2 regions of the Asticcacaulis solisilvae genome follow, and region 2 is predicted to be linked to the other one. Evidence: predicted binding sites of a transcription regulator. Region 2 holds the regulator's gene; the other holds the start of a gene.
The links. The regulator HrcA, encoded in region 2, represses chaperone genes, less so after heat shock. The targets are predictions, from matches to a motif close to GTTAGCANTCNNNNNNNNNGANTGCTAAC.

Region 1 (15,037 bases), 300 kb from region 2:
CCCCACGACGTCGTCTCGACCGTGCTGACCGAGACCCTGCCGGACACCGACATCAAGCTGCTCAACACGTCGCCCGTCGCGGCGAAGATGCGCGAATACCAGGCGCTTTATAACCGCGCCGACCGCATCGCGGCCGACGACGACTGGTTCATGGAAGCGCAACAGCCGCGCCTGTCGGGCGCCATGCTGGCCGGCACCCTCAGGCTGGTCGACACGATCGGCGGCATGACCGACAACGACAAGATCGCCGCCATGATCGAAGCCTTCCGGTGCGCGCCCAAGGGCGACATCGTCGAGATCGGCTCATGGTGGGGACGCTCGGCCGGGCTGATGCTGCTGCTGGCGCGCCATTACGATATCGGCAAGGTGCTGTGCATCGATCCGTGGGTCAACGATCGCGCCGTCATGGACCAGGGCGTGGATGCGCTGGATCGTTCCACCGCCAATGTCGACTGGGAAGAAGGCTACACCATCTTCCAGTGCAACCTGGCGCCGCTGGCCGGCGGGCGGCTCAACGTCTTCCGCGGCCTGTCGGTTGAGGCGGCGAAGCACTACGGCCCGGGCGCGCGCATCGTGTCGGAGACCTTCGGCGAGACGGACTATTCGGGGCAGATCAGCGTCCTGCATATCGATGGCAACCACACCTTCGAACAGGCCGACCTCGATACGCGCCTGTGGACGCCGCATATGGCGCCGGGCGGCATCGTGATCTTCGACGACTATGTCTGGGCGTTCGGCGACGGCCCCAAGCGCGTCGGTGACGCCTATCTGGCCGACCACGCGGAAAACGTCGCCTTCGCCTTCGTCATGGGCACGGCCCTGTTCGTCAAGCTGAAGGGCTGAGCATGAACATCCACGGCCAACGCGTCATCCTTCGCGCCATCGAGGAAGGCGACCTGCCGCAACTGCACGCCTGGGCCAACGATCCCGAGCTGTGGCAACACCTTGGCGGCTGGCGCTTCGCCTCGAACCTCGAATCGACGAAAACCTGGTTCAAGGGGCTGGGCCACGACGCCAACAATCATCGCTACGCCATCGTCAGCAAGGATGAGGGCGCGCTGATCGGCACCGCCAATATCGTCAATATCGATATGAAGAACGGCAATGCCTTCCACGGCATGATGCTGGGCGCCGAAGCGACGCGTGGCAAGGGCTATGCCCGCGACGCGGTGATGGCGACCATGCGCTACGCCTTCGACGAGCTGCGGCTGAACCGGCTCGACGGCGACATCATCGAATACAATATCGCCTCCTATAAGCTCTATGTCGGCAAGTGCGGCTGGAAGGAAGAAGGCCGCCAACGCGGCTGGCACTTCCGCCAGGGCCGGCACTGGGACCGCATCATCGTCGGCGTAACGCAGGACGATTACCGCGAGCTGCTGGCGGAAACCGACTACTGGGCGGCGCCGTGACCCGGCACGCCTACGCCCGCGACGACTATGTGGCGGCGCTGGGTACGGCGGTCGCCGTGCCGTCATGGTCGACCGCCGTGGTCGATCGCGACATCGCCGACGGCGGCCACGACGCCGTCGGGTCCTACCCCATGGCGATCATCAGCGGCGATATTTCCGAAGGGCTGGAAGATTTGCGCGCCCACGGCCTGGTGTCGCTGGTTATCGTTCCGGATCCCCTGGCCCACGATATCGAGGCCTTCCGCCCGCATTTCGACCAGGTGACGGCCTTCAAGACGCACCTTTTGATCGACGGGGCGTTTGAGCCGTCGGCGCACCACCGCGAGCGCATCCGGCGCGGCCACCGCCGCTGCCGCATCGAACAGGGCAGGCTGGCGCGCTGGCTGCCCGACTGGAACATCCTCTATGCCGGACTGGTCGAAAGCCGTGGCGTCACCGGCATGGCGGCCTTCAAGCCCGGATATTTCGACGTCCTGGCGAAGTACGACGACATCACGGCCTTTGCCGCCTTCGTCGGCGACGAGATGGCGGGCATGACTCTGTGGTTCGCCAATGACGGCATCGTCTATAACCACCTGACGGCGTGCAATGAACTGGGCTACAAGAACGGCGCGGCGTTTGCGCTGTACGACGCCGCCATTACGCATTTCGGCGATCAGGGCGTGATCAATCTCGGCGGCGGGCCGGGTGCCTTCGGCGCCGAGGACAGCGGGCTTTTCCAGTTCAAGCAGGGTTTCGCCAACAGCCGGACGGCCGCTCACGTCTGTGGCGCCGTGCTCGACCGCGAGGCCTATGACCGGCTGGCGGCGGACAAGAGTTCAGCCTTCTTCCCGGCCTATCGCGGGTAGACTTCGCGAATTGTCGCGACAATCCTTTCCATATCATCGGAATCGTAGCGCCCGTCGAGCGGCAGCGACAGGCAGCGGCCGCTGAGCGCGTGTTCCGCCGCAAAGCCTTGCGGCGACGGCAGTTCCGCCCAGTGGCGCGCGCACCAGATGCGACTGGCCGCCATGTGCGCCGCCAGCGCGGCGGCATCGTTCACGACCACCGGAAAGGCCATCGGCGAGAAATCAGGCGTCGTCACGGGCCATAGGGCAATGTCGGGCAGCGCTTCGGCCAGCACGGCCCAGTTGGCCTTGCGCGCCGCAATCTCGGTGGCGGGCTCGACCGATTTCAAAGTGTCAAGCGTACGCGCCGATATGGCCAGGGGCGCTGGATCAAAGGCCGCTTCACGCGCCCGGAAGGCGCTGAACCACGGCGCGGGATCCAGCCCGTCAGGATCGGCGGCACGCAGGTCGTTGGGCGCGAAGACGTTGTCGTTCCCTGCCCCGGCCGGATCAGGCAGGTCGTCACCGACCAGGAGGCCGCCGTCACCGACACCCCAGACCTTTCGCGGACTGTGCAGGATGACTTCGCCGAACGGAGCGGCGTCGGGCGCCATGGCCTGGGCGCGGTCTTCGATCCACAAGACCTCGGTGTTATGGGCCAGCCGTCTTACGGCGTCAGAAGGGCTGCGGCCGAAATAGTCGATGATGACGGCAGCGTCGCCCGCAGCGACGCCATCCAGCGCCTCGGGCGAAATCTCCAGACGGTCCCCCGTCGCGTACCACCGGACCTCATAGTCGCCCGCGCCTTCGACCAGAGTCGTGCAGACATAGGCCGGCAGCCACAGCCGCTTGATGCCGCGATGGCGCAACAGCGCCTTCAGCGCACCCCGCGCCGTACGGAAGCCGCGCCAGTTTCGCCCGGCGGTCATTTCGGAAAAAAGCGAAGGGACGCGCACACCTGGGGCGGGCGGCGGCAGGACGCTGCCTATCCCTTTTGTCACGCGACCTTCACGGCGGCGGCGCGGCCGGCCATATCGACCAGCACGGTCTCGAAATGACGCGTAAAGCCCTGTTCATCGCGGATCGGCGACGCTTCGAAGGCGTCACGGATACCGGCGCGGATTTCGTTCAACCGCGCGATATCGTTGCCAAGCCCCACGGCCTTTTCGACATAGTCGTCCCAGGACGAAGCCACCAGTTCCGGCACGCCGAGATAGCTCATGGCCTGCAGGCCGATGCGGGCGTAGAAGTTGTCGCCGGCCAGGGTCAGGACCGGCACGCCGTTAGCCAGGGCGTCGCAGGTCGTGGTGCCGCCCGGGCAGGGCGACGGATCGAGGGCCAGGTCGATGCGCGTGAACGACTGCGCATATTCGGCGCCCAGCGAGAAGCCTTCGAAGACGACGCGTTCGGGATCGACGCCATGAGCTTCGAAGCGGGCGCGGAAGGTGCGCTGGATGACCGGGTCGTTGAAATACGCGTATTTGAGCAGCAGGACGCTATTGTCGCAGCCTTTGAGGATGCGCGCCCAGGCCTTGATCGTCTCGGCGCTGAACTTGGCCGGGTGGTTGAACGAGGCGAAGGTGACGACGCCGCTTTGCAGCGCCGGCGTGGGGGCGGGCGCGGCGGGAACCATGGACGGGCGATAGGGGATGGTCACCGCCCCCATCGAGAAAACGGTCTCGCTGAACAGCGCATCGGTGCCCGGCGCCGCCATGGAATCGCAGTGCAGGACATAGTCCATGGTGCCGAGGCCCGTCGTCTGGATGAAGTTGATCCAGGCGATCTGCACCGGCGCGGCGCGGCGCGCGAAGACCCCCATGCGGCTGCCGGCCGTATGGCCCCAGGTATCGATCAGGATATCGACCTGGTCCTTGCGGATCAGCTCGGTCAGCTGGTCGTCGTCCATCCCGCCGGTGGCCACCATGCGGTCGCAGGTCGCGCCCTGTTCGTCGGCGGGATTGTGGACGTAGAGGATCACTTCCACGGATTTGGAATCGTGTGCGTCCAGCACCGGCGTCAGGAACTGGCGCAGCTGCGTCTTCATGATGCCCGGCGCGACATAGCCGATGCGCAGGCGGCGGCCCTCGAGAGGCGCGCGCGGCATGGGCGGAGCCGCGAAACGGCCGAAGCGCGCCGCCCAGTTGCGCGCCTCACGCGCATAAAGCTCGAAACCGTTCGGCATGAAGAAGCAGGCATAGAGATAGAATTGCATGACGCCCATATGCGCGTGCATCGATGCGGCATCACGGAAGACGGTGAAGGCCTTGTCCATGCGGCCCTGGTGCTGGAATGACAGGCCGTGATGAACCAGGACTTGCGGATCGGTCACACCCTGGCTGATCGCCTGCATGCCGAAGATCGAGGCGACCGCCGGAAGCTTGTTGCCGTAGGCAACCTGGCTGATCTGGATATTGTAAGCCGGGTCCTTGAGAAAACGCTGCACATCGATCTGTAAGCTATCGAACAGATCGTAGACCTGGGCGCGGTTGGCGACATCGAAAGCGGCGGCGGCGCCCATCTCGTCGCAGGCGGCGATATGCGCGCTGGCCTTCCAGTACCAGGCCTCGGCCGACTGCGGCAGATCCTCGACCAGCCGGTCGGTAGCGATAAGCGCGTCAGCCGGCCGTCCATCCTTCAGCGCCGCCCGGAAATCAGCGAGATTGGCGGATACGCGTTCGAGCAGGGCGGGATCGGCGGTCATGGCCAGTGTCCGTTGTGATTGCAGATTCGAAACATAGTTTCAGACGGTTAACGAACCGTGTTTTGAAGGGCCGCGCAGGCTGTACAAAGCCAATTCGCTAAACTAGCGTAGCACGCGAAAAGACGAGGAAATTCCATGGCTGACGACAGCGCGACGACAGGCATTTCGATCCGGGAACGGCTGCTGAAGGAGCGGCACGCCCTGCTCGACCTGTCGACACGCAACCGGCTGCTGAATGTGCCGCTCAGGACGCGCAATAATCGCGTGGTCGAGATCGTCGACGAAAAGGCGGCCGAGGTCTTCCGCCTGCTGTCCGACGGCAAGGCGATGACCTTTCTGCCGGGCGTTGACCTCACGGCCGAAGAAAAGGCCGCGCTCGATCCTGAGGATCGCGAGACTGGCGGCATCCCACAGCCCGGCGACGAAAAGACCGACGAGAAAGGCCGCGCGGCGCGTCATACGGACTCGAAACTACAGACGCGCCTGACGTCGGAAGGCCTGCAAAAGCGCCTGTTCGACATCTGGTACGACGCCCGCACCTTCGAGGAGGAACAGGGCGTCAATATCCTGTACCTCGCGCTCGGTTTGCTGCGCTGGTACGACGATGACGCGTCGGATATCGCGCGCCATGCCCCGCTGGTGCTGTTGCCGGTGCGGCTTGAGCGTTCCAGCGCCGCCGACCGCTTTCACCTCAAAGGCCGCGACGAGCCACCCTCGCCCAACCTGACCCTGCAAGCCAAGATGAAGCAGGAGTTCGGCCTGGTCATCGAAGACTTTCCGGACGAGGACGAGGTCGATCTTGGCGCCTACGCTTCGACAATCTCCGAAACCGTGAAAGGTAAAAAACGCTGGGAAGTCCTTCCGGACGCCATGGTGCTGGGCTTCTTCTCGTTCGCCAAGTTCCTGATGTACCGCGACCTCGATCCCGATACATGGCCAGCGGGGGCGATCGAGCAGCACGCCATGATCACCGCCATCCTGCGCGACGGCTTCCCGGAAAGCCAGCCGCTGGTCGGCGACGATGAGCCTATCGACGACACCTTGCCACCGGGCGGGCAGCGCCACGTGGTCGACGCCGATTCGTCACAGGCCGTCGCCATCGCCGAAGTGGTCGGCGGCCGCACCCTGGTCGTCAAGGGACCGCCGGGCACCGGCAAGTCGCAGACCATTACCAACATCATTGCCGGCGCGGCCGCCGAAGGCAAGAAGGTGCTGTTCGTGGCCGAAAAGATGGCGGCGCTCGACGTCGTCCATTGCCGTCTCAAGGCCGTGGGCCTGGGGCCGCTGACACTGGAACTGCATTCCAACAAGGTCAACAAGCGTGCCGTGCTGGAAGAGCTGAAGCGCACCCGGGAGGCGGCCACGCCCGCCGTCCGTGTCGATGCCACGGTTCCGGAACAGCTGGATGCCGTCACCGGCGATCTCAACGGTTTCGCGGACCGTCTGCATCAACCGCTTGCTCCGTCGGGCCTGTCACCGCAGCAGATCCTGGTGCGGCTGGCGGGCTGGCATGGCGACGGCGAGCCCGGCGGCGAGTTCGCGCTCGACGGCGCACGCGGCTGGACGGCCCGCGATGTGGCCGAGCGCCGGGCCGTGGCGGAGGACTTCGCCGAACGCCGCACCATTGTCGGCCAGCCGACGCAGCATCCGTGGCGCGGGGTGGCGTGCGACCCGCTCGATCCGTCGGAACGCGACGCCGTCGCGCGCGACATCGGCAAGCTCCAGATCGCGATCGCAGCCGCCCTGACCGAAGCGCAGGTCGCGACGCGCCTTCTGGCTGCGCCTCCGCCCGAGGTCCTGCACGATTTCAAGCGCTCCCTGGCCTGGCTGCAACTGACGCCGCTGCCGCGCGACGCCGACCGCCTGGCGTTTCCACATCCGGCGTGGACCAACGTCAAGGCGCTGGACAAGCTCATCGAAACAGGAGAGTCCCTGACGCGGCAGCGCGTCGACGTCCTGCCGCTGGTCAACGAGACCGGGCGCGACGCCGACTACAGCGCCATCCGCACCGCCATCGCGACGAAGAGCAGCGACCTGTTCCGCTTCCTCGACGGTGACTACAAGCGCCAGATCGCACTGCTGCGTTCGTATCTGCGCGGGATTCTGCCGAAAGACCCCGATGCGCGGCTGAAGCTGGTCGACAAAATCATTTCGCTGCAAAAAACCGAGGCCGCCATGGCCGGCATGGGCGAACAGGGCCAGGCCTTCGGGCGCCTGTGGCAAGGCGCCGACAGCCAGTGGGAATCCCTGGCCAATGTGCTGAACTGGCGCAAGTCGCACGCCGACCTGCCGCCCGAGGTCTGGCCGAAACTGGCGGGGCTCGATGATGCGGCCCTGAACGACGCCGACCGGACACGCCAGGCGCTCTACACCGCGATGACGGAGGTCACGACCCTGTTTGACGGCCTGGCTGCCCAATTGACCCTCGATCTTCCCCGCGCCTTCGGTGTTGACGAGGCGCGCAAGGTCGTCATCTCCGATCTCGATGCACGCTGCCGCGCGTGGTCGGGTGACCTGGAAGGTTTGAGCCGCTACATCGCCTTTGCGGCACGCGGCCGCAAACTGGCTAGCCTGGGGGCCGTGCCGATCGTCGAGGCCGTGCATGGCGGCGGGCTCGATGGCGAGGACATCGTCCCGGCCTTCGATGGCGCCTACGCCAAGGTCTTGCGCGACGTGCTGTTCGAAGCCTGGCCCGAGCTGAAAGCCTTCGACGGCGAAGGCCAGGCCCGAAAAGTGGCCGATTTCCGCCGGCTGGATTCCCAACGCATCGAACTGGCCAAGCAGGAAATCGCCGTGCGTCACGGTGAAGACCGGCCCAAAGGCTCGGCGGGCATCGGGCCGCTGGGCGTGCTCAATGCCGAGCTTGCCAAGAAGCGCGGGCACAAGCCGATCCGCGTGCTTTTGGAACAGGCCGGCGCCGCCATCCAGGACCTGAAGCCCGTCTTCATGATGTCGCCGCTTTCGGTGGCGCAGTTCCTGAAACCCGGCGCGTTGCAGTTCGACCTGCTGGTCATGGACGAGGCGTCGCAAATCGAGCCGGTGGACGCGCTGGGCGCCATTGCCCGCGTCGACCAGATCGCCGTCGTCGGCGACGAACGCCAGTTGCCGCCGACCGCCTTCTTCAAGACGCTGACCGGCGACGACGCGCCGGAAGACGACGACGGCGTGACGATCGCGGCGCGCGACGCCGAAAGCATCCTGGACCTGTGCCTGGCCAAGGGCGCGCCCCACCGTATGCTGAGCTGGCATTATCGCTCGAAGCACCAGTCGCTGATCGCCGTGTCGAACCGCGAATTCTACGACAACCGCCTGTTCATCGTGCCGTCGCCGTTCGATGCGGTCGCCGGCATGGGTTTGAAATTCCACTGGCTGAAGGACACGGCCTACGACCGCGGCAATACGCGGACCAATCCGAAGGAAGCCAGGATCGTCGCGGAGGCCGTGATCGCCCATGCGCAGCAAAATCCGCAGCAATCCCTGGGCGTCGCGACCTTCTCGGTGTCGCAGCGCCAGGCGGTGCTGAAGGAACTGGAATTGCTGCGGCGAGGGAATCCGGACTGCGAGTCCTTCTTCGACGAAGGCCGCGCGGAACCGTTTTTCGTCAAGAATCTCGAAAACATCCAGGGCGACGAGCGCGACGTCATCTTCATCTCGGTCGGCTATGGCAAGACCGAGCAGGGCAACCTGGCGCACAATTTCGGGCCGTTGTCGGGCGAAGGCGGCGAACGCCGGCTCAATGTCCTGATCTCGCGCGCCAAGCTGCGCTGCGAGGTCTTCGCCAACTTCACCGGTGCCGATATCGACCTGGAGCGCACGCCGTCGCGCGGCGTGGCGGCGCTGAAACTGTTCATGACCTTCGCCGAGACCGGACGTTTCGAGACAGCGGCGGATGCCCTCAGTGAGACCGACAGCCTGTTTGAGGACCAGGTGGCCTCGCGTCTGCGCGCCCTGGGCTATGATGTGCGCACACAGATCGGGGCGTCCGGATTCCGTGTCGACCTGGCCATCGCCGATCCCGAAAGGCCGGGCCGCTTCGTGCTGGGCATCGAATGCGACGGCGCGCAATACCATGCGTCGCGGTCGGCGCGCGACCGCGACCGCCTGCGCCAGCAGGTTCTGGAGGCGCACGGCTGGATCATCCATCGCGTCTGGAGCGCCGACTGGTATCTGCGGCCCAAGGAGGAGCTGAAAAAGCTGGAGGCGGCCATCGATAGCGCGAAGGCCGAGTGGCGCGAACGCGATGCGCACGCCCCCGTGCCGGCGGCGGAGGCCGTGACACCGCTAGCCGTCGCCGAGGCCCTGGCGCCGCCAGCCGAAGCCGGGGACGCGCCCGAACGCCTCTACTATGCCGAGGCGGCGTTCGCCGTGAACCGCCGCCGCGATCCGGGCGACCTGTCGATCGCCGACATGGCCGATATCGTCCTGCCGATCGTCGAGCAGGAAGACCCTGTCCACGCAGATGAGGTCGTCACGCGCGTACGGTCGCTATGGGGCCTGCCGCGCACGACGCCGAAGCTGAAAAGCCTCGTGGCCGCGGCCCTGGCCTATAACCAGGCGCAGGGCGTCATCGATGAGGATGACGGCTTCTGGCGCGTGCCGGACAGCCAGATCCATATCCGCGACCGTTCGCGCGTGACGTCAGCCAATCTGCGCAAGCCGGAAATGCTGCCGCCGGCCGAGATCGATGCGGCGGTGCTGAAGATCGTCGGCGACAATTACGGCGCTGCGCGGGACGACCTGATCCCGGCGGTGGCGCGGCTGTTCGGCTTCGGCTCGACCTCGGCGGCCTTACGGACGCGGATCGAGGAGCGGGTCAGCGCGCTGACGGCAGATGGCCAGTTGGTGCAAAAAGGCGACCTGCTGACGGTGGGGTAGGCGAAAGAATCCTTCTCCCCATTGAAAATGGGGAGGTGTCAGCGAAGCTGACGGAGGGGACGAAGCTAAAGAAAGAGGCCCCCTCCCCCCCTTCGGGGTCCCCCTCCCCACGCTGCGCGTAGGAAGGAGAAACGCGCCGCTACTTCTTTTCGCCCTTCCCTGCTTCCGATTCGTCCCGGTCGTTTTCGACGGACTCCGTGCCGTGGCGCTGCGGCGGGTCGATGACCTGGCCAAAACCCAACAGCATCATACCGATACCGATGCCGTGACGCAGGCCCTTGCCTATGCGACGGCCGAACATGGCCGCCAGCACGGCGAGGACGACGAAAACGACAATAAAGAGGAATGTGCTCATCGGCAAAAGATGGGCGTCGACCGGGCCTGCGCAAGTTTTCTACAATTTTCCCTTTGTCCCGCCCCTTGACTCCGCCGGACCCCGAGACTACCTCCCGGGTGTCGTTGGCACTCCCCGCGGGGGACTGCTAACAAACCCACTCAAATGGAGGACATATCATGAGCTTTCGCCCGTTAGGCGACCGCGTCCTGGTCAAGCGCATCGAAGAAGAAGCCAAGACCAAGGGCGGGATCATCATCCCCGACACCGCCAAGGAAAAGCCGCAGGAAGGCGAAGTCGTCGCCGTCGGCCCCGGCAACCGTAACGACAAGGGCGAGCAAGTCGCTCTCGACGTCAAGGCCGGCGACCGCGTGCTGTTTGGCAAGTGGGGCGGCACCGAGGTCAAGCTGAACGGCGAAGACCTGCTGATCCTCAAGGAATCCGACATCCTGGGCGTTGTCGTCGCGTAATCGCGCGCAACCGTCCTATTTTCCAATCTCAGTTTAAAGGAACGAAACAATGGCTGCCAAAGACGTATTGTTTGCTTCCGACGCGCGCGACAAGATCCTGCGCGGCGTCAACATCCTCGCCAATGCGGTGAAGGTCACGCTCGGTCCCAAGGGCCGCAATGTCATCCTCGAAAAGTCCTTCGGCGCCCCGCGCTCGACCAAGGACGGCGTTTCCGTCGCCAAGGAAATCGAACTTTCGGACAAGTTCGAAAACCTGGGCGCCCAGCTGATCCGCGAAGTCGCTTCGAAGACCAACGACAAGGCCGGTGACGGCACCACGACCGCCACGGTCCTGGCCCAAGCCATCGCCGTCGAAGGCCTGAAGTCGGTCGCCTCGGGCCGTAACCCGATGGACCTGAAGCGCGGCATCGACAAGGCCGTCGGCGTCGTCGTCGAGCAGATCAAGGCGTCGTCGAAGAAGGTCACGACCAATTCGGAAATCGCCCAGGTCGGCACCATCTCGGCCAACGGCGACACCGAAGTCGGTGAAATGATCGCCAAGGCCATGGAAAAGGTCGGCAACGAAGGTGTCATCACCGTCGAAGAAGCCAAGACCGCCGAAACCGAGCTGGATGTCGTCGAAGGCATGCAGTTCGACCGCGGCTACCTGTCGCCCTACTTCATCACCAACCCGGACAAGATGGAAGCGGTCCTCGAAGACCCGTACATCCTGGTGTTCGACAAGAAGATCTCGTCGCTGCAGCCCATGCTGCCGATCCTCGAAGCCGTCGTTCAGTCGGGCCGTCCCCTGCTGATCATCGCCGAGGACGTCGAAGGCGAAGCGCTGGCGACCCTGGTCGTCAACCGCCTGCGTGGCGGCCTGCGCGTCGCCGCCGTCAAGGCGCCGGGCTTCGGCGACCGCCGCAAGGCCATGCTGGAAGACATCGCCGTCCTGACCAAGGGCGAAGTGATCTCGGAAGACCTGGGTATCAAGCTCGAAACCGTGTCGCTCGACATGCTGGGCCGCGCCAAGAAGGTCACGATCACCAAGGAAAACACCACGATCGTCGACGGCGTCGGTGACAAGGCCGACATCGAAGGCCGCGTCGCGCAGATCAAGAAGCAGATCGAGGAAACCACCTCGGACTACGACCGTGAAAAGCTGCAAGAGCGTCTGGCCAAGCTGGCCGGCGGCGTCGCGGTCATCCGCGTCGGCGGCTCGACCGAAGTCGAAGTGAAGGAAAAGAAGGACCGCGTCGACGACGCGCTCAACGCCACCCGCGCGGCCGTGGACGAAGGTATCGTTCCGGGCGGCGGCACGGCGCTGCTCAAGGCGTCGAAGGCCCTCGAAACCCTCGAAGGCGCCAATGACGACCAGACGGCCGGTATCGCCATCGTCCGCCGCGCCCTGCAGGCTCCGATCCGTCAGATCTCGGAAAATGCCGGCGTCGAAGGTTCGGTCGTCGTCAACAACGTTCTCGGCAACGACAGCCCGACCTACGGCTTCAACGCCCAGACGGAAAAGTATGTCGACCTGGTCGCCGACGGCGTCATCGACCCGGCCAAGGTCGTCCGCACCGCGCTGCAAGACGCGGCTTCGGTCTCGGGCCTGCTGATCACGACGGAAGCCGCCGTGGTCGAGTCGCCCAAGAAGGACGCAGCGCCGGCCATGCCGGGCGGCGGCGGAATGGGCGGCATGGGTGGCATGGACTTCTAAGTCCTGTGTACCAGCACTCCAAACGCAGAAGAGCGGGCCGCGAGGCCCGCTCTTTTTGTATCCGGGTTTTAAAGACCGCTTATACCGTCCGGCCTCGCATCATGCGGCCGATGGCAATCAGGATACAGGCGCCGACGATACCGGCGATCAGGTAGCCGACGACCCCGCCCAGCGCGATGCCGAACATGGCCAGCAGGGCATTGGCGACGACAGCGCCGATAATGCCCATGATGATGTTCATGAGCAGGCCTTGATGCGACTTCATGATCTGCTCGGAAATCCAGCCGGCAAGGGCGCCGACGATGATGGCCGTTAACCAGCCTACAGGTTGAATGTCCATGATGTTATCTCCACAGTTCCCCGCGGCGTGCGGCGATGGGCAACCATAACGTCCCTTGGCGGAAATCGGGATTACGGATGGGCCTCGCGTTCGTAAGCTTTCAGCAAGCTTTCTCTTGCCAAGCGGCCCGCGAGTTTCGATAAAGAGCGCAGGATAAGCGGAGCGAGACCATGAGGCGTCAATTCCTGGCCGGCGTGCTGGCCCTTTCGGCAGTCGCGATTACGGGCGTCATGACGGGCTGTTCCAAGCCGGCCGAGCCGCCGAAAGCGGAAGCCCCCGCCCCCGCTCCCAAGCCGAAGAAGGCGCCGACGCTGGAAGATACCGGTCTTGCCACACCGCCAGACACGGCCCGCGTCTCGATCCTGACCGACAAGGGCGAGATCGTCGTCGAGCTCGACGGCAAGCACGCGCCGACGACCACCGCCAACTTCCTGCACTATGTCGATACGCACAAGCTCGACGGCGGCAACTTCTACCGCGCCATGAAGTCGGGCACCGGCGCCGGCTTCATCCAGGCCACGGCCAACGGCTTCACCTACCCGCCCATCCCGCACGAGCCGACGACCAAGACGGGCCTGTCGCACGTCAACGGCACGATCTCGACCGCGCGCTACGCCGTTGGCACCGCGTCGAACGAATGGACGATCTGCGTCGGCGACATGACCTATATGGATGCCGGCCGCGATCCCAAGGGTGACAATGCCGGCTTTGCCGCCTTCGGGCACGTCGTCAAGGGCATGGATGTGGTCAAGAAGATCCTGTACGGCAAGATTTCCACGGCCAAGGCCGCGCCCGGCGAATGGCAGGGCCAGACCCTGGCGAAGCAGGTCAAGATCATTTCGGCAAAGCGCGTGTCATGAGCCACTTCCTGCTGTTCTACGATTTCGTCGAGGACTATCTCGAACGCAGGCCTGAGTTTCGCGACGCGCACCTGAAGGCGGCATGGGCCTCGGTCGACCGCGGCGATATGGTCCTGGCCGGAGCGCTTTCCGATCCCGCCGATACGGGCGTGCTGCTGTTCGACAGCGAAACGCCCGACGCCGCCGAAGCGTTTGCACGCAACGATCCTTATGTCCTCAACGGGCTGGTGAAGTCCTGGACGGTCCGCAAATGGACCACGGTCGTCGGCCACGATGCCGCCACGAAGGTAAAGGTATAGTCGCTTATGATCCGCCGCAGCCTGATTGCCGCCCTCGCCGTCCTGGCCCTGTCGCACCCTGCGTTGGCCGCCGATCCCGATCATCCGCGCGTCTCCATCGTGACGACCAAGGGCACGATTGTCGTTGAGCTCGAGGCAAAGAAGGCGCCGGTCACGGTCAAGAACTTCCTGCACTATGTCGATACGCAAAAGTTCGACAACACGGTCTTCTACCGCGCCCTGCGCTATACGCCGGAACAGGGCCTGGTCCAGGCCGGCGGCGGAGAGCGTCCCTATTCGCCGATCGCTCATGAATCGACGAAGAAAACCGGCCTGTCGAATGTCGACGGCACGATCTCGATGGCGCGCTATGCCCCGGGCACAGCGTCGGAAGACTTCTTCATCTGCGTCGGCGACATGACCTTCCTCGACGCAGGGAAAGACCCGTCGGGTGACAATCTCGGCTTCGCCGCCTTCGGTCACGTCGTGTCGGGCATGGACGTTGTCAGGTCGATCCTGGCTGGCAAGACCGTCCAGCACAAGAAGGGCGACGACAATATGAAGGGCCAGATGCTGGCCGCCCCCGTCAAGATCGTCTCGGCCCGCCGCGTTCCCTGATGTCCAAAGCCGTGCGATGGCTTCACCCGGGCTGGCTCGGGGTGATGAGTCGTGCGTGATTTTGATCCGGCCTTGCCAATTGATCATATATGCGCAATATTGGTCAGGCCGGATCATTCTCGCCCTAAGCAGACCTCATGTTTTTGAAACGTCTCACGGTCAGCGCTGCCGCCCTGATGGCTGCCGCCGCCTGCACGCCCGCCCTGGCCGAGCGCGCCTCGACCGTTATCGCCTCACCCCGCCAGTCGTTCGACTTCGACCAGGACTGGGTGATGAAGACAGGCGACGATCCGGCCGCCAGCACCACGGGCTTTGACGACAAAGCCTGGACAGCCGTCACCCTGCCGCACGCCTTCAACGAGACCGAGGCCTTCGCACGCGACATCCACAAGCTGTCGACCGGTATCACCTGGTACCGCAAGCACTTCAGGCTGCCAGCCGATTTCAGGCCGGGCCACGCCTTCCTGGAATTCCAGGGCGTGCGCCAGGCCGCCGAAGTCTGGGTCAACGGCGTCGAAATCGGCCTCAGCGAAAATGGCGTCATGGCCTTCGGCTTCGACATCACCAACGCCTTGAAGCCCGGCGACAATGTCGTGGCGGTCCGCGTCGACAACGACTGGAAGTAC
Region 2 (15,037 bases):
TGAGATGCCGCCCGACGTGGCGCTCGATCCGGCCATGTGGGCCAATTATCCGTTCCAGCGCCTGACCGCGCCGGCCAACGTCCTGATCATGCCGGCCATCCAGTCGGCCTCGATCTCGACCAAGCTGGTCGAAGCGCTCGGTGGCGCGACCGTCATCGGCCCGCTGCTGCTCGGCCTGTCCAAGCCCGTGCAGATCTGCCAGCTGTCCGACAGTGTGTCCAAGATCCTCGCCATGGCGACGTTTGCGGCATACGACGTCAGATCAGCGGCGCACCGCAGTTAACCGTCCAGAGCCGCGGGCGCTTCGGTTGCCTGCGGCTTGTAGCGCACGAACAGCCAGACGCTCATGGCCACGGCGATGAAGCCGACGACGATCGTGTAGGCAAAGAAGGCGAAATAGCCCGCGCCCATGGCCGGGACGCTGACGCCCAGCTTCTGCGCCGCCGTGACATAGGCGTCGGGCGTCAGGTGACCCATCAATCCCTTGAACAATGCGCTGAAGCCGCCCGTATCGGCGGCCTTGGCGGACGATTCGACGATGCGGCCCGACTGCGACGCCACCAGCTTGCCCAGGATGGCGTAGAAGCTGGAAAACAAGGCGTATTGCGGGGCCGTGAATTCCGCCGAGACCAGGGTCGACATGTAGACGATCAATACCGTGCCCTGGATCGAGGCACAGATATTGTCGAGCGCCAGGGCCAGGGCGAGCGCCTCGAAATTATGTCCGGCGCAGGCCAGGATCATGAAGCCGACATGGCTGAGCGGGCCTGTCACTGCACCGACGATCAGCGCGGTGCGCAGGCCCATGCGCGCCATGATCCAGCCCGAGATCACAACGCCGACCATGGTCATGGCTGCCCCGTAGAATTTGCGCATGGCGCCGACCGCATCGAGCGAGAAGCCGAGATCGAGATAGTAGGGATTGGCGATGTTAAGCGTGAATTCGCTGACCCGGTAGACGCAGATCAGCAGCAGGATGAACACGGCCCATTTGTCGAAGCGCTTGAAAAAGTCTTCCATGGGCAGGATGAAGGCCGTATGGAAATAGGCGCCGGGCCGCGTCTTCCACGGCAGCGGCCAGCAGGCGCCGATCATCAGGCAGAGGCCGCCGAGCGCGAAGGGAATCTGCAGCATCCAGCCGGTGGCCGGGGTGGTGAAAAGGATGTCGAACGGCTTATGCTGGATGCCGGCGAGGCCGAGAATCCCGTCGATCAGGTCGGGCTTTCCGGTCAGGCCCGACCCCATGATTACGGCGGCCGCGACGATGATGAGCCCACGCACTATCCATTCGAAGCCTTCCAGGATCGGGCGTATCGGCACGCCTTCGTAATGGATGGCTCTTGGGGTGTGCGGCGCGCCCTTCGGCGCGAACCACACGCAGATCCAGCCGAGGCCGATCATCGCCGCCATGATGGCGTAGGCGGCCGGCCAGCCGATGCGTGTCGCCAAGAGCAGCGGGACCGCGCCGGAGACGATGAAGGCCGTGCGATAGCCCCACTGGTAAGCCGCGGTCATGACGCTGAGTTCTTCGCGGGTCTCGGCGGCCTCGATCCGCCAGGCGTCCAGCACGATGTCGTGCGTGGCGCCGAAGAAGCCGGTCAGGGTGGCGAACAGGGCCAGCTGGATCAGCTGTGTCCGGGGATCCGACGCGGCGATGGCCATCAGGCTGAGGGCGATCAGCACCTGCAACACGATCATCCAGCTGCGGCGGTGGCCGAGCTTTGCCGTCAGGAAGGGAATGTCCAGCCGGTCGATCAGCGGCGCCCACATGAATTTGAGCGCGTACGAGAAGCTGACCAGGATGAAGAAGCCGATGACGCTGAGTGACACATTGTCGACGCGCAGCCAGGCGTTAAGCGTGTCGCCGATCAGCAGGTACGGAATGCCGGTGGCGTAGCCGAGCCCCAGCATCAGCATCGGCTTGGGCTTCGCATAGGCAGTGATGGCCGCCCAGGTCGATTGGCGCGGGGTCGTCGGCTGCGGGCTTTCGCTCATTCTTGTCGTCCTTTTTCAGGACGACGGTATTCGGCTTTGAAGAGTCTGTCTAGGCTGAGCGGGCCTGGGGCTGGCTCTGCGTCCAGGTCGCCAGACGCGCGCGCAGGGCGGCGATCTCGATCGGCTTGGTCAGGAAGTCGTTCATGCCGGCCGCCATGCAGGCGCGGCGGTCTTCCTCATAGGCGTTGGCCGTCAGCGCGATGACCGGCGTCTTGCAGCCCGAAGCGCGCAAGGCGCGCGTTGTGCCGATGCCGTCGAGGCCCGGCAGGCCCAGGTCCATGAAGATCAGGTCGAAGGCGCGCGTCGCGATGATGTCGATCGCTTCTTCGCCCGAGGCGGCGCGTTCGACGCGGCAGCCCTCGCGTTGCAGCAGGATCTGCGCCAGCAGCGCGTTGACCGGGTTGTCCTCGACCAGCAGGACGACCTTGTCCTGGGCGGTTTCCGAGGCGATGCGTTCGTCCTGCGCGGCGGCGGCCGGGCTGGCGGCGCGGATGTCGCTGAGCGCGTCGAGGCGCTCGATGAGCGAGCCGCGGCGCAGGGGCTTGATCAGGTAGCCGGCCCAGCCCTGTTCGCGCCAGGCCTCGATCTCGTCGCGCTCTTCCGGCGCCAGCAGGATCAGGCTGCGCGGCGAAGGCGCCGGCATCGGGCCCTTGCAGGCCGCGCGGTCGTGCAGCACCAGCGTATCGTCGAGCGCAAGGCCGTCGAGCGACGGCACGGTGCGCAGGCCCCCGTCGAAGGCGGTCAGATGGCTTTTGGCGCTGTCGGCCAGGATGCTGTTGTGCGAGACCAGGGTGACTTCGTGCAGCGGGCGGACCAGCGGCTTTTTCGGGCGCACGCCGTAAGGGGCGCGGAACTGGACGCTGAACATCGAACCGGCGCCGAGTTCGCTGTCGAGCGTGACCGTGCCGTTCATCGCTTCGACCAGCTTTTTCACGACCACCAGGCCCAGGCCCGCGCCGCCGTAACGCGTGGCGTGGCTGGGATCGACCTGGCCGAATTCCTCGAAGATGCGCGTGCGGGCTTCCTCGGCGATGCCGGGACCCGTATCGCGCACGGCGAAGCGGATCATGCCGTCGCCGGTCAGCGTGACCTGGATCAGCACGCCGCCCTTCTGGGTGAACTTCAGCGCGTTGCCGGCGAGGTTGAACAGAATCTGGCGGATGCGGCCTTCGTCGGCGACGATGAATTCAAGGCGCGGATCGAGCGACCAGGCGATCTCGATATTGTTCATGTGGGCGCGCGGCGACAGCAGCTCGGCCACGCCCTGCAGCAGGGGTTCGAGATGGACCTCCGTCGTCTCCAGCTCGATCTTGCCGGCGTCGATGCGCGCATAGTCGAGGAAGTCGTTGACCAGCGTCAGCAAGTGCTCGCCCGATTCCTGGGCGGTGGCGATGTAGGATTTCTGGTCGGGCGACAGCTGCGTGCGCGACAGCAGCGACAGCATGCCCATGACACCGTTGAGCGGGGTGCGGATTTCGTGGCTCATCAGGCGGAAGAAGCTTTCGCGCGCCTTCAGGCGCTCTTCCGCCGACTGGCCGTTCTCGGTATTGCCGCTGTCTGTGGTCACTGCGTTTTCCCTATCCTTGTCCAGGCAGCATAGACCACAAGGTTTAAGACGGGGTTTGCAGGCGGGAGGTTATTCCTCGCGGAACAGGTGCTGGAGGCGCACGTTCCACGGCAGGCACAGGGCCAGGGCTGTGCTCAGGCAGACGACCGGCAGCCACAGGGACTGTTCCGGCCAGGCGTGGGTCACAAGGGCGCCGATGCCGGCGCCCGCCACGAAGAAGGCGAAAAGGCTGCCGTAATAGCCGGCGAAACGGCGGGCGCGGACGACCCGGTCCGGCGGCGTGTCGCCTGAGTCCCTGGGCGCGTGGCGCAGGCGGGAAAACACCGTCCAGTCGAGCAGGCCTTCCAGGAAATGGCGCAGGTTCGCGCTGGTCGACACCGACGTGAAGGCAAAGCCGCCGATGCGGGTGAAGCTGGTCCCCTGGATGGCGGCGACGAAGGCGATGCCGGCGACGGCCGCGTCACCGATATGGTCGCCGATAATGGCCAGCCCGGCCAGGAACAGGATTTCGATGGCCAGCGAGGTGCGCGAGGGCGACGGAATCCAGCGCCGGAACGGCCATTGACGAAGGGCATGAGCCGCAGCGACACCGAAGGCATAGGCGATCAGCGGCACCAGGTAGCTGTAGGCCTTTGTGTAGTCGCCTTCCATGGCGCGCACCAGCAGGGTCACCAGATTCCCGGTCATGGCGTTGGCGAAGACGGCGTGGTGCGCCACGAAGGTATAGGCGTCGAGCGTGCCCGCCGCGAAGATCAGCAGGATCGCGACCGGCAGGCTGTCCTGGGGATTGGCGGGGCGATAGGTCATGGTCCGGATATAGGCCGGGAAAATTATTCAACCAAATGGTTGACAATAAAAAGTCGGCGATCTACATTCAACCACATGGTTGAACATGAAACACCCCAACTCAATTCCGTTTTCCATGCCCTGGGCGATGCCACGCGGCGGCAGATGCTGCGTGACCTCACCGGCGGTGAACGGACGGTCAGCCAACTGGCTGAGCCCTTTTCGATTACGCTGGCGGCGGCGTCCAAGCACATCAAGGTGCTCGAAGTCGCCGGCCTGATCCGCCGCCAGGTCCGGGGACGCACGCACCTGTGCAGTCTCGATCCCGGCCCGCTGGCCACGGCCCATCAGTGGCTGAGTGTCTATGAGCGCTTCTGGAACAGCCGTCTGGATGTGCTCGAACGGCTGCTTCGCGAGGAAGACGCCGCGAAAACTTCAAATCCGTTGAATCCCAAAGGAGAAGACCAATGACCGGACTTGCCACCGCTGACGCCTACGGCGTGCTGACCGAACCGAAGACGCTGAAGATCGAGCGCCTGCTGCCCGGACCCATCGACCGCATCTGGAACTATCTGACCGACGGAAGCCTGCGACGCCTGTGGCTGGCCGCCGGACCGATGGAAATGAAGACTGACGGCGCCTTCGAATTCATCTGGCGCAATGACGAACTGACCGATCCGCCGGGCCGCCGTCCCGACGGCTTCGGGGAGGAGCACCGCATGGAAGGCCGCGTTGTCGTGTACGATCCGCCGCACAAGCTGGCCATCACCTGGAGCGAGTCGGGCGGCGTAACGTTCGAACTGACCGCCAGGGGCGACCAGGTCCTGCTGACCCTGACGCACAGCGGCGTCCCGAACCGCGGTTACCTGCTCAGCGTCAGCGCCGGCTGGCACATGCACCTCGACATCATGGCGGCGCGCCTCGAAGGCCGCAATCCGGCGCCGTTCTGGGATGGCTGGGCCCGCCTCAAGGCCGATTACGACAAGCGCCTGCCGGCCTAAATCTGCAGGCTGGTGACCGCGCCTGTCTCCGGCGCGGTCGTCCGGCGATAGATCAGGGCTTCGGCGATATGGCGGCGCAGGACGTTCGGCGACTGTTCGAGATCGGCGATCGTCCGCGCCAGCCGGAGCGTCCGCGTCCAGCCCCGTGCCGTCAGCCCGTTGCGTTCGGCTGCCTGGGTCAACAGCGCCTTGGCCGCCGGATCGAGAACCGCGATGGCTTCCAGTCCCGACCCGTAGGCCGTGGCGTTAAGCGCGTTGCCGGCTGGCAGGTTCAGGGCTTCGGCCCGGTCCGACTGGATTTTCCGCGCCACGGCGACGCGGGCGGCGACCTCGGCGCTGCCTTCGGCCGGCGCCGGCAGGGCCAGGTCGGCGGCGGTGACCGGCGGCACGTCGATCTGGAGGTCGATGCGGTCGATCAGCGGTCCCGATACCCGGCCCTGGTAGTCGCGCAGGCAACGCGGCGCCTTGCCGCACGCCCCTTTTCCGACGCCGCCGTAGCCGCACTTGCACGGATTCATCGCCGATATCAGCTGGACCCGCGCAGGATACCTGATGTGGTGGTTGGCGCGGGCGACGACGACTTCGTTGGTTTCAAGGGGTTGCCTGAGCGCATCGAGCGCTTGCGGCGAAAATTCCGGCAATTCGTCCAGGAAGAGCACGCCGTTGTGCGCCAGCGAGACTTCGCCCGGCTTGGCGCGCATGCCGCCGCCAGTCAGGGCGGCCATGGAGGCGGAATGGTGCGGCGCGCGGAACGGCCGTTCGCGCGTCAGCTCGCCCTTGGCGATCAGGCCGGCCATCGACCAGATCTGCGAGGTTTCGAGCAGTTCGTGCGAGCTCATCGGCGGCAATATGCCGGGCATGCGTTGCGCCAGCATCGACTTTCCCGAGCCCGGCGGGCCGACGAACAGCAGATTGTGACCGCCGGCCGCCGCGACTTCCAGGGCGCGCTTGGGCACTTCCTGGCCTTTGACCTCGCGCAGGTCGAAGGGCTGTGCTCCGGCCGCCAGCTCGCCGCGCACGGGCCGCTCCAGAATGGCCGTGCCCTTGAAATGGTTGATCAGCGCGATGATCGATTTCGGCGCCAGCACGGTGTCGTTGCCGCCCCACATGGCTTCGGGCCCGTTGTCGTGCGGGCAGATCAGCCCCATGCCCCAGCCATTGGCGGCGATCGCCGCGGGCAAGGGCGCCGGCAATGGCCGCGATCCGGCCGTCCAGCTTCATCTCGCCGACGCAGACATAGCTGTCGAGCGCATCCTGCGGGATCAGGTTCATCACCACCATCAGGGCCAGCATGATGGGCAGGTCGTAGTGGGTGCCTTCCTTGGGCATGTCGGCCGGCGACAGGTTGGCGACGATCCGCTGGTTCGGAATGCCGAGCCCGATGCCGGCAAAGGCACCGCGCACCCGCTCGCGGCTTTCGGCGACGGCCTTGTCGCCCAATCCGACCACCTGGAAGGCGACATGCCCCTTCGTCAGGACGACCTCGGCCTCGATCCTGCGCACCTCGGCGCCTTCGAAAGCGATCGTCGTCACTCGCGCCGGCATGAATCCCCCTGATCCGCGTGAAGGCCACTCGAATCGTCGGACATTACTTCCTAATGACTCGAAATTATCCACACCCTAGGGCGGGACAAAATACAAATCAAGAACGAAAAATGAACTTATGAGGAATTAAAAAGTTAACGCGGGGGAAACTTCGGAAAAATGTGCAAAATTTCGCGTATATCCCGAGTTGCCGTAAAGGCAACTCAACCGGCCGAACGGCGGGTTTCCTCGATGCGATCCCACAAAGCGTCGCCGGCGTCAATGCCTTCGAAGGCCTTCATCTGGACCGCGCCGGTGGGCGAGGTGACGTTGATCTCGGTCAGGTAGTCGCCGATAACGTCGATGCCGACGAACATCAAGCCCTTTTCTTTCAGCACCGGCTTCAGCGTCTCGCAGATCTCGCGGTCGCGGTCGGTCAGGACCAGTTTTTCCGCCCGCCCGCCGACGCGCAGGTTCGAGCGCACCGCGCCCTCTTCGGGCACCCGGTTGATGCCGCCGACGATCTCACCGTCGATCAGGATGATGCGCTTGTCGCCGGCGCTGACCGCCGGGATGAACTTTTGCAGGATGACCGGTTCGCGGCTGATGCTGCCCATCAATTCGACGAGGGCGTCGAGATTGCGGTCGCCGGCCTTGAGCTTGATGATACCGTTGCCGGCGGCGCCGTGCAGGGGCTTCAGGATGCAGTCGCCGTGCTCTTCGAAGAAGGCGTGCAGGGCTTCGTAGTCGGACGAGATGATGGTCGGCGGTTGCAGGCCGGGGAAACGCGTCGCCAGCAGTTTTTCCGGGGCGTCGCGAACGCTGGTCGGATTGTTGACGACCAGCGTCTTCGGGTGGACGACTTCCAGGAAGTAGGTGGCGGTGATGTAGGCGATGTCGAAGGGCGGATCTTGGCGCATCAGGATGACGTCGACATCCTTCGACAGGTCGAGGTCCTGATAGTCGCCGGCCGTGACGTGGTCGCCCTTGACTTCGCGCAGGGAGACGGGCCGGGCGCGGGCGAAGGGCTTGCCGTCGAGCAGGGTCAGGTGGCGGGGTTCGTAGACGAACAGCTGGTGTCCGCGCCGCTGCGCCGCCATCATCAGCAGAAAGGTCGTATCCCCGCCGATATTGATCTTCTCGATCGGGTCCATCTGGACGGCGACGCGCAGCGGCATGGGAAACCTCTCAGAATTTTGCCCCGCTCATATGCGGTGCGGGAGGGGGCGGCGCAAGGCTAAAACCGCTCTATCTTTTCGAAGGCGTTTTTGGTGTGGCGCGGCCATCGGCCGGGCGTGAGCGTATAGAGATCGATATTGAGATCGAGCGCCGCCAGCTGCGGGCGGGTTTCCTGAAGCGCCAGCCCCGCTTCCCACAGCCGGTCCTGCTGGATCGCCGTCACGGCTGTCAGGGCGGCGTCGGCATCGCCGCGCGACTTGACCTCGATCACGGCCAGGCGTTTGCCCTTCTGCGCCAGGATGTCGATCTCGCCTTGCGGCATGGGAAGGCGAAACCCCAGGATGCGATAACCCTTCAGCATCAGGTGGACCAGGGCGACATATTCCAGCATCCGCCCGCGCCGGCGCGCCTTTTTGCCGCGTGCCGACCGGGCGGCGGCTCTATCCACGGTCATGGCTCTTTAGCGCCAGGGCCTTTTCATAGATGACCTTGCGCGGAATGCCGAACACCTGGGCCAGCTGCTTTGCCGCGTCGGACGGAGAATAGTGTTCCAGCGCCAGTTTCAGCGCGTCGTCGAGCGAGTCGACTGACGGCTTTTCCTCGGGCGCCGGCGCCACGACGATGACGATCTCGCCCTTGGGTTCCTGCAGGTGCGGGTCGGCGGCGAGGGCCGACAGGGTGCCGCGATAGGCATTCTCATAAAGCTTGGTCAGTTCGCGGCAGACGCAGGCTTCGCGGTCGCCCAAGACGGCGAGCATGTCCGTCAGGGACTCATGCAGTCGCGGGCCGGTTTCGAAGAAGACCAGCGTGGCGTTTTGCGTGATGAAGTCCCCGAAAAAGGTCTGGCGCGCCGATTGTTTGTTCGGCACGAAGCCGGCGAACAGGAAGCGGTCGGTCGGCAGGCCCGCCAGGCACAGCGCCGCCAATACGGAAGACGCGCCGGGAATCGGATGGACGTTGACGCCGGTTTCGCGCGCCACCTCGACCAGGCGGAAGCCCGGGTCGGATATCAGCGGCGTGCCGGCGTCCGATATCTGCGCTACGACCTGGCCGGCGTGCAGGCGCTCGATGATTTCCGGCAGGACCGCCGGACCCGCATGGTCGTCATAGCGCAGCAAGGGCTTTTTCAGGTCGTAGGCCGACAGCAGCTTGGCGGCGACGCGTGTGTCCTCGGCCAGCACCACATCGGCGGCGCGCAGGACGTCGAGCGCGCGCAGCGTGATGTCGCGCAGGTTCCCGATCGGCGTGGCCACGACGTAGAGGCCGGGCGTGACGGGCCGCGGCGGCGGGGCGAAGAAGGCCTCTGTCATTGATCCGGCCGCGTCCGGCCGCGTCCGCCCTTGAGGTGGCCCATGCGGCCGAGCACGATGCGCGCCGCGACCCAGACGACGGCAAAGACGACGACGGCGATCTGGAAGCCGTGCGGAATGTCCTTGAACAGGCCGAGCGCATTGGCGGCGAACAGGGCCACGGCGACGGCGAAGGCGATGATGTAGGCGATAAGGCCGGTTCTGGTCATGAATAAAAGTCTCCGGCGCCTATGATAGGAGTTCGAACAGCAGCCTGTCCAGCACGACCCGGCCTTTTGCCGTGGCACGCAGGCGGTTGCCATCGATCGCCATGAAACCGTCGGCGATCAGGGGCGCGGCGCGAGTGCCAAGGCCCAGGTCGGGCGTACGGGCAAGGTCCAGCCCTTCGATCAGGCGCAGGCCCAGCATGGCGGCTTCTTCCTGGGCTTCGATGGCGTTCAGCGCTTCGCTGTCGTGGCCGGTGCCCGTCTCGTTCACGCGGGCAATATAGGTTTTAAGATCGCTGAGCGCTGTCGTGGCGTGGCGGATGCCGGCCTTCGTCAGGCGGCCATGAGCGCCCGGCCCGACGCCGATATAGTCGACGCCTTCCCAGATCAGCACATTGTGCTGCGACCGCGCGGCGGGGCCGCGCGCGTGGTTCGACACCTCGTAGGCTTCAAAGCCTGAACGTTCCAGCGTGTCCTGCGTGGCGAAATAGAAGGCTTCGGCTGTCTCTTCGTCTGGCGGCGCCCACAGCTTGCGGCGGACCGCGCGGCCGAACGCCGTGCCGGATTCGATGGTCAGCTGATACGGCGAGATATGTTCGACGCCGAGCGCCGCGGCGTCCGTCAACGCCTTGCGCCAGGCTTCGGCGGACTGGCCGGGCAGGGCGTAGATCAGGTCGAGCGACACGCGGCCGAACGCGCCTTGCGCGGTTTCGATGCCGCGTCTGGCTTCGGCGGCGGAATGGTTGCGGCCGAGGAATTTCAACGCGTCGTCGTCCAGCGACTGCACGCCCAGCGACAGGCGATTGATGCCGGTCTGATGAAAGGCGCGATAGCGGCCGATCTCGGCGTCGGTCGGATTGGCTTCCAGCGTGATTTCGATCGGCTCCGCGGCTGGAAAGAGCCTGCGTGCCTCGGCGACCAGGTCCGCGACCCACTCCGGCGGCAGCAATGATGGCGTGCCGCCGCCGAAAAAGACGCTTGCCAGCCGCCTTGGGCCGATCGCTTCGGCCTGGGTGCGCAGGTCGGTCAGGATGGCGTCGAACAGGGTGCGCTGGATCGCCTGGCCGCGGTCGCGCGTGACGTTGAAATCGCAATAGGGACAGATGCGCGCGCAGTACGGCCAGTGGACGTAAAGGCTGACGGGCTCAGTCAATGAGCGCCGCCTTCAGCTGCGCGAAGGCGCGGCTGCGGTGGCTGATGGCGTCCTTGGCGTCGGCGTCCATTTCGGCGAAGGTGGTCTCGAAGCCTTCGGGTTGGAAGATCGGATCGTAGCCGAAGCCCTTGGCGCCGCGCGGCTTGACCAGCGTGCCGTCGATGCGGCCTTCGAAGACGCAGGCATGGCCTTCCGGCCAGGCGACGGCCAGGGCGCAGGTGAACCAGGCGGCCGTGGTGAAGGCGTCGCCCTGCTGCTCACGGGCGACGTCCATCTTGTGCCAGATGACCTCGGCGGCGCGGGTGAAATCCTTGTCGGGCCCCGCCCAGCGCGCGCTGTAGACACCGGGATCGCCGTTCAGCGCCGCGATGCTCAGGCCCGAATCGTCGGCCAGCGCCACCATGCCGGCGCGCAGTGCCGCGTGGCGGGCTTTCAGTATGGCGTTGCCGACAAAGGTGGTTTCGGTCTCTTCGGGCTCCGGCAGGTCGAGGCTGCCGGCGGTCACAATTTCGAAGCGGCCGTTCAGGATGGCGGCGATTTCGACCGCCTTGCCCGGATTGTGGGTGGCGGCGATCAGCTTTTGACCGGGGATCAGCGACAGGCTCATGACGGCTCCTTATTCGGGCCGTCTTGTAACCGAGGCACGGCAAATGAAAAGAGCCGTTGTGCGAAGCCTGCGATTTATGGGATGAAGGACCGTCCTTCACCGCTCCGGACCCCCTATGCGCTTCCTCGGCCCGCGTTCGATCTCAAGCCTGCTCAAGACCGCGCTCGACGTCGTCTATTACGGTTTGCTGAGCCTTCTGGTGGTGGTGGTCCTGGCGGCGGTCGCCCTGCTGGTCATGCCGAACATGGCCGCCGAAATGGTGCGCCGCTTCGACCTGTCGGCCGACATGTCGTCGGGTATGGAAGCCCTGATGATGCTTGCCTTTGCTCTGTCGCTTGGCGGCTATCTGCTGGTGACGCACCTGACGCGCCAGGTGTTTTCGACCCTGGCCGCCGGCGACGCCTTCCATCCGGACAATACACGGCGCCTGCGCTGGATCGGCTTCGGCCTGGCCGGTCTCGAAATCCTCAGCTATGTCGGCCGCGCCTTCATGGAGCACGTGATGCATGTGCGCCTCGACCAGGGTTACGGCCTGCGCGCGGTGACGGCGTGGTTCTCGGTGCTGGTGGTCTTCGTCCTGGCCGAAATCTTCAAGGAAGGCGCGCGCCTGCGCCAGGAAGCGGACCTGACCATATGATCCGCATCCGCCTGGCAGACATGCTGGCGCGCAAGCGCCTGTCGATCGTGGAGCTGTCCGACCGTACAGGCATCACCGTGCGCGACCTCGAGGTTCTGCGCGACCAGGGCGCCATGGCGCTGCGCTTACGGACGCTCGATTGCCTTTGCCGGGCGCTGTCGTGCACGCCCGGCGATATCCTGGAATATAGCGAAGACGAACCGAATTAACGGCCGAGCGCCTTGTTCTGCAGCTCGAACAGGGTCTTGCAGCCGGCGTGCGCCAGATCGAACAGGGCGTTGAATTCGTCGCGCGAAAAGCCGCGTTTTTCACCCGTCGCCTGGATCTCGACCGAATGACCGTTGCCGGTGATGACGAAGTTGGCGTCGGTTTCGGCGTTGGAGTCCTCGTCGTAGTCGAGGTCGAGCACCGGCGTGTTCTCGAAGACGCCGCACGAAATCGCCGCGACCTGGTCGATGATCGGGCTCGATTCGATGACCTTGTCCGCTACCAGCTTGTCGCACGCCATGCTGAGCGCCACCCAGGCGCCGGTGATCGAAGCGGTACGCGTGCCGCCGTCGGCCTGGATGACGTCGCAGTCGAGCGTGATCTGGCGTTCGCCGAGCGCCTTCAGGTCGATGATGGCGCGCATCGAGCGGCCGATCAGGCGCTGGATTTCCTGGGTGCGGCCCGATTGCTTGCCGGCAGCCGCTTCGCGGCGCGAACGCGTGTGGGTCGAGCGCGGCAGCATGCCGTATTCGGCGGTGACCCAGCCCTGGCCCTTGCCCTTGAGGAAGGACGGCACGCCCTGTTCCAGCGAGGCGGTGACCAGGACCTTGGTGTGGCCGAAGCTGACCATGCACGACCCTTCGGCGTAACGCGTCACGCCGGTTTCGATCACCACGTCGCGCAGCTGATCGGGTTTGCGGTTCGAGGGACGGATGGTCTTGAGGGCGGAAAGGGCTTCGAACTGGGACATGACGGCTCTGGATCAGGGGGACGGTGCCGCCTGCCTAACAGCTTACTGGACCCGTGAAAACCCTTTACTTTCAGAGACCGCGACAGGTTTCGTTTGCATCCTTTTCGGACGGTGACGGCGTACTGGGATGGTCGCCCTTGGGCGGGTCCTGGGGCTTTGCACAATGGGGCGGCGGACCGGATTTGTCGGGACCGTCATAGTCGGTCGCCGGCTTGCCCATGCGGTCGAGATCGGCGCAACCGCCCAAGGCCAGGCCGGCGGCGGCGAGGATCGCCAGGGTTCGTTTCATATCTGCCCCCATAAAGGTTGTTATGGGGGACGATATTACCGGCGTTTGTGGCTAAGTTTGGACTAATCCGCGCGGATGGCGGTGGCGCAGTCACGGTCGCCGCAGATATAGGTGGCGCCCCCGAATTTCCCGCTCTTTTCGCTGGCGGCGATGACGTCGGCCGCCGGCAGGTATTTGGGGTGATAGCCGGTCGAGGCCAGGGACGAGGATGAGGCCGGGGCCATCGAACAGGCGCCAAGCGCACAGGTCGCGGCAAGGAGGGCGGCGGGCAGGGCGATACGGGTCATGACGGCATCCATAAGATGGAAGTTTTGCAAGCTTGTGACGCCGGATGCAATAAGGAAGCCATGCGTTCTTTAAACCTTGGCGGAATCGCCTGTCTTTTGTAAAATAGCTTCGTCAAGACCATATGGGGCGCATGCGTCACTCTCCGCGTTTTCAAAGCCTGATGAATTCCGCCGCGCCGCTGAGCGAGCTCGATGAGCGTGCGCGCGAAGTCTTTCGCCAGATCGTCGAAACCTATCTCGAAACCGGTGAGCCCGTGGGCTCGCGCACCCTGTCGCGCGGCGGCGTGCACCTGTCGCCGGCCTCGATCCGCAACACCATGCAGGACCTGTCGGCGCTGGGCCTGTTGTCGGCGCCGCATATCTCGGCCGGCCGCCTGCCGACCCACCAGGGCCTGCGCCTGTTCGTCGATGGCCTGCTCGAAATCGGCGACCTCAGCGAAAACGCCAAGCAGGATATCGAGGCGCGGCTGATGGCCAAGGGCCGGACCTTCGACGCGGCGCTCCACGAAGCCGGCAACCTGTTGTCGGGCCTGGCCGGGGGCGCGGGCCTGGTCATGACGCCGGTCTTCGAATCGGGGGTCAAGCACGTCGAATTCATTTCGCTGGGCATCGACCAGGCGCTGGCCGTGCTGGTCTATGACGACGGCCGCGTCGAAAACCGCCTGATGCCGCTGGCACCAGGCACGACGCCGTCCGTGCTGATGGAGGCGTCGAACTATCTCAATGCGCGGCTGAAGGGCCGCACCCTGGGCGAGGCCAGGACGCTGCTCAAGGCGGAACTCGACACGGAACGCCTGCGTCTGGATGAGGCGGCCGCGGCGCTGATCGAAGCCGGACTGGCCGTCTGGTCGGGCGGCGACCAGGAAAAACGCGCCTTGATCGTGCGTGGCCGCTCCAACCTGCTGGAAGGCGCCGAGACGCTGGAGGACCTGGAACGGGTACGCTCGCTGTTCGACGATCTCGAGCAAAAGGAAGAGCTGATCGACCTGCTCGACGACGTCATGGACGCCCAGGGCGTCAGAATTTTCATCGGCGCCGAATCGAAACTGTTTTCTTTGTCGGGCTCGGCTGTTATTGCAGCGCCCTACATGATGCGTGAAAGCCGGACGGGCGGACCCAGGGTGGTCGGCGCCATCGGCATCATCGGGCCCACCCGGTTGAATTACGCACGTATCATCCCACTTGTGGACTATACCGCAAAGCTATTGGGCCGGCTCCTCGATTAGGGGCCTTTGCCCGTGATGTAAGGACGACTTTGATATGAGCGAAGATACCGGCACGCCTGAAAGCAACCTGGAAGAGGACGGCACCGCCCTGCTCAACAAGGCGCTGGAAGAGCTGCAGGCCGAAAACGCGCAGCTCAAGGAACAGGCCATGCGCTACGCCGCCGAGGTCGAGAACGTGAAGCGCCGCGCCGAGCGCGAATCGAACGATGCCCGCGCCTACGGCATCCAGCGTTTCGCCACCAGCCTGCTCAACGTCGCCGACGTGCTGAGCCGCGCCCTGTCGTCGGTTCCGGCCGACATCGCAGACCCCGC

Region 1: the regulator HrcA is predicted to act here: its motif matches at 10,274-10,302, upstream of groES (co-chaperone GroES).

The regions. Positions count from the first base shown of each region.
Region 1 is NZ_CP166196.1:3,724,414-3,739,450, forward strand. Features, by position in the region: gene AB8717_RS17505 (class I SAM-dependent methyltransferase) at 1-843, shown strand, start outside; gene AB8717_RS17510 (GNAT family N-acetyltransferase) at 846-1,412, shown strand; gene AB8717_RS17515 (hypothetical protein) at 1,409-2,260, shown strand; gene AB8717_RS17520 (hypothetical protein) at 2,248-3,240, opposite strand; gene AB8717_RS17525 (O-linked N-acetylglucosamine transferase, SPINDLY family protein) at 3,237-4,940, opposite strand; gene AB8717_RS17530 (DUF3320 domain-containing protein) at 5,076-9,815, shown strand; gene AB8717_RS17535 (hypothetical protein) at 9,955-10,170, opposite strand; gene groES (co-chaperone GroES) at 10,329-10,619, shown strand; gene groL (chaperonin GroEL) at 10,669-12,315, shown strand; gene AB8717_RS17550 (GlsB/YeaQ/YmgE family stress response membrane protein) at 12,395-12,655, opposite strand; gene AB8717_RS17555 (peptidylprolyl isomerase) at 12,826-13,515, shown strand; gene AB8717_RS17560 (YciI-like protein) at 13,512-13,814, shown strand; gene AB8717_RS17565 (peptidylprolyl isomerase) at 13,821-14,411, shown strand; gene AB8717_RS17570 (glycoside hydrolase family 2 protein) at 14,549-15,037, shown strand, end outside.
Region 2 is NZ_CP166196.1:4,027,016-4,042,052, reverse strand. Features, by position in the region: gene AB8717_RS18970 (NADP-dependent malic enzyme) at 1-283, shown strand, start outside; gene AB8717_RS18965 (AmpG family muropeptide MFS transporter) at 280-1,995, opposite strand; gene AB8717_RS18960 (response regulator) at 2,045-3,562, opposite strand; gene AB8717_RS18955 (YoaK family protein) at 3,632-4,369, opposite strand; gene AB8717_RS18950 (ArsR/SmtB family transcription factor) at 4,445-4,819, shown strand; gene AB8717_RS18945 (SRPBCC family protein) at 4,816-5,349, shown strand; partial or broken gene AB8717_RS18940 (YifB family Mg chelatase-like AAA ATPase) at 5,346-6,894, opposite strand; gene gshB (glutathione synthase) at 7,098-8,051, opposite strand; gene AB8717_RS18930 (YraN family protein) at 8,111-8,506, opposite strand; gene rsmI (16S rRNA (cytidine(1402)-2'-O)-methyltransferase) at 8,493-9,362, opposite strand; gene AB8717_RS18920 (hypothetical protein) at 9,359-9,571, opposite strand; gene hemW (radical SAM family heme chaperone HemW) at 9,591-10,721, opposite strand; gene rdgB (RdgB/HAM1 family non-canonical purine NTP pyrophosphatase) at 10,714-11,328, opposite strand; gene AB8717_RS18905 (DUF2975 domain-containing protein) at 11,444-11,965, shown strand; gene AB8717_RS18900 (helix-turn-helix domain-containing protein) at 11,962-12,174, shown strand; gene rph (ribonuclease PH) at 12,171-12,887, opposite strand; gene AB8717_RS18890 (hypothetical protein) at 12,994-13,212, opposite strand; gene AB8717_RS18885 (hypothetical protein) at 13,275-13,499, opposite strand; gene hrcA (heat-inducible transcriptional repressor HrcA) at 13,631-14,725, shown strand; gene grpE (nucleotide exchange factor GrpE) at 14,760-15,037, shown strand, end outside.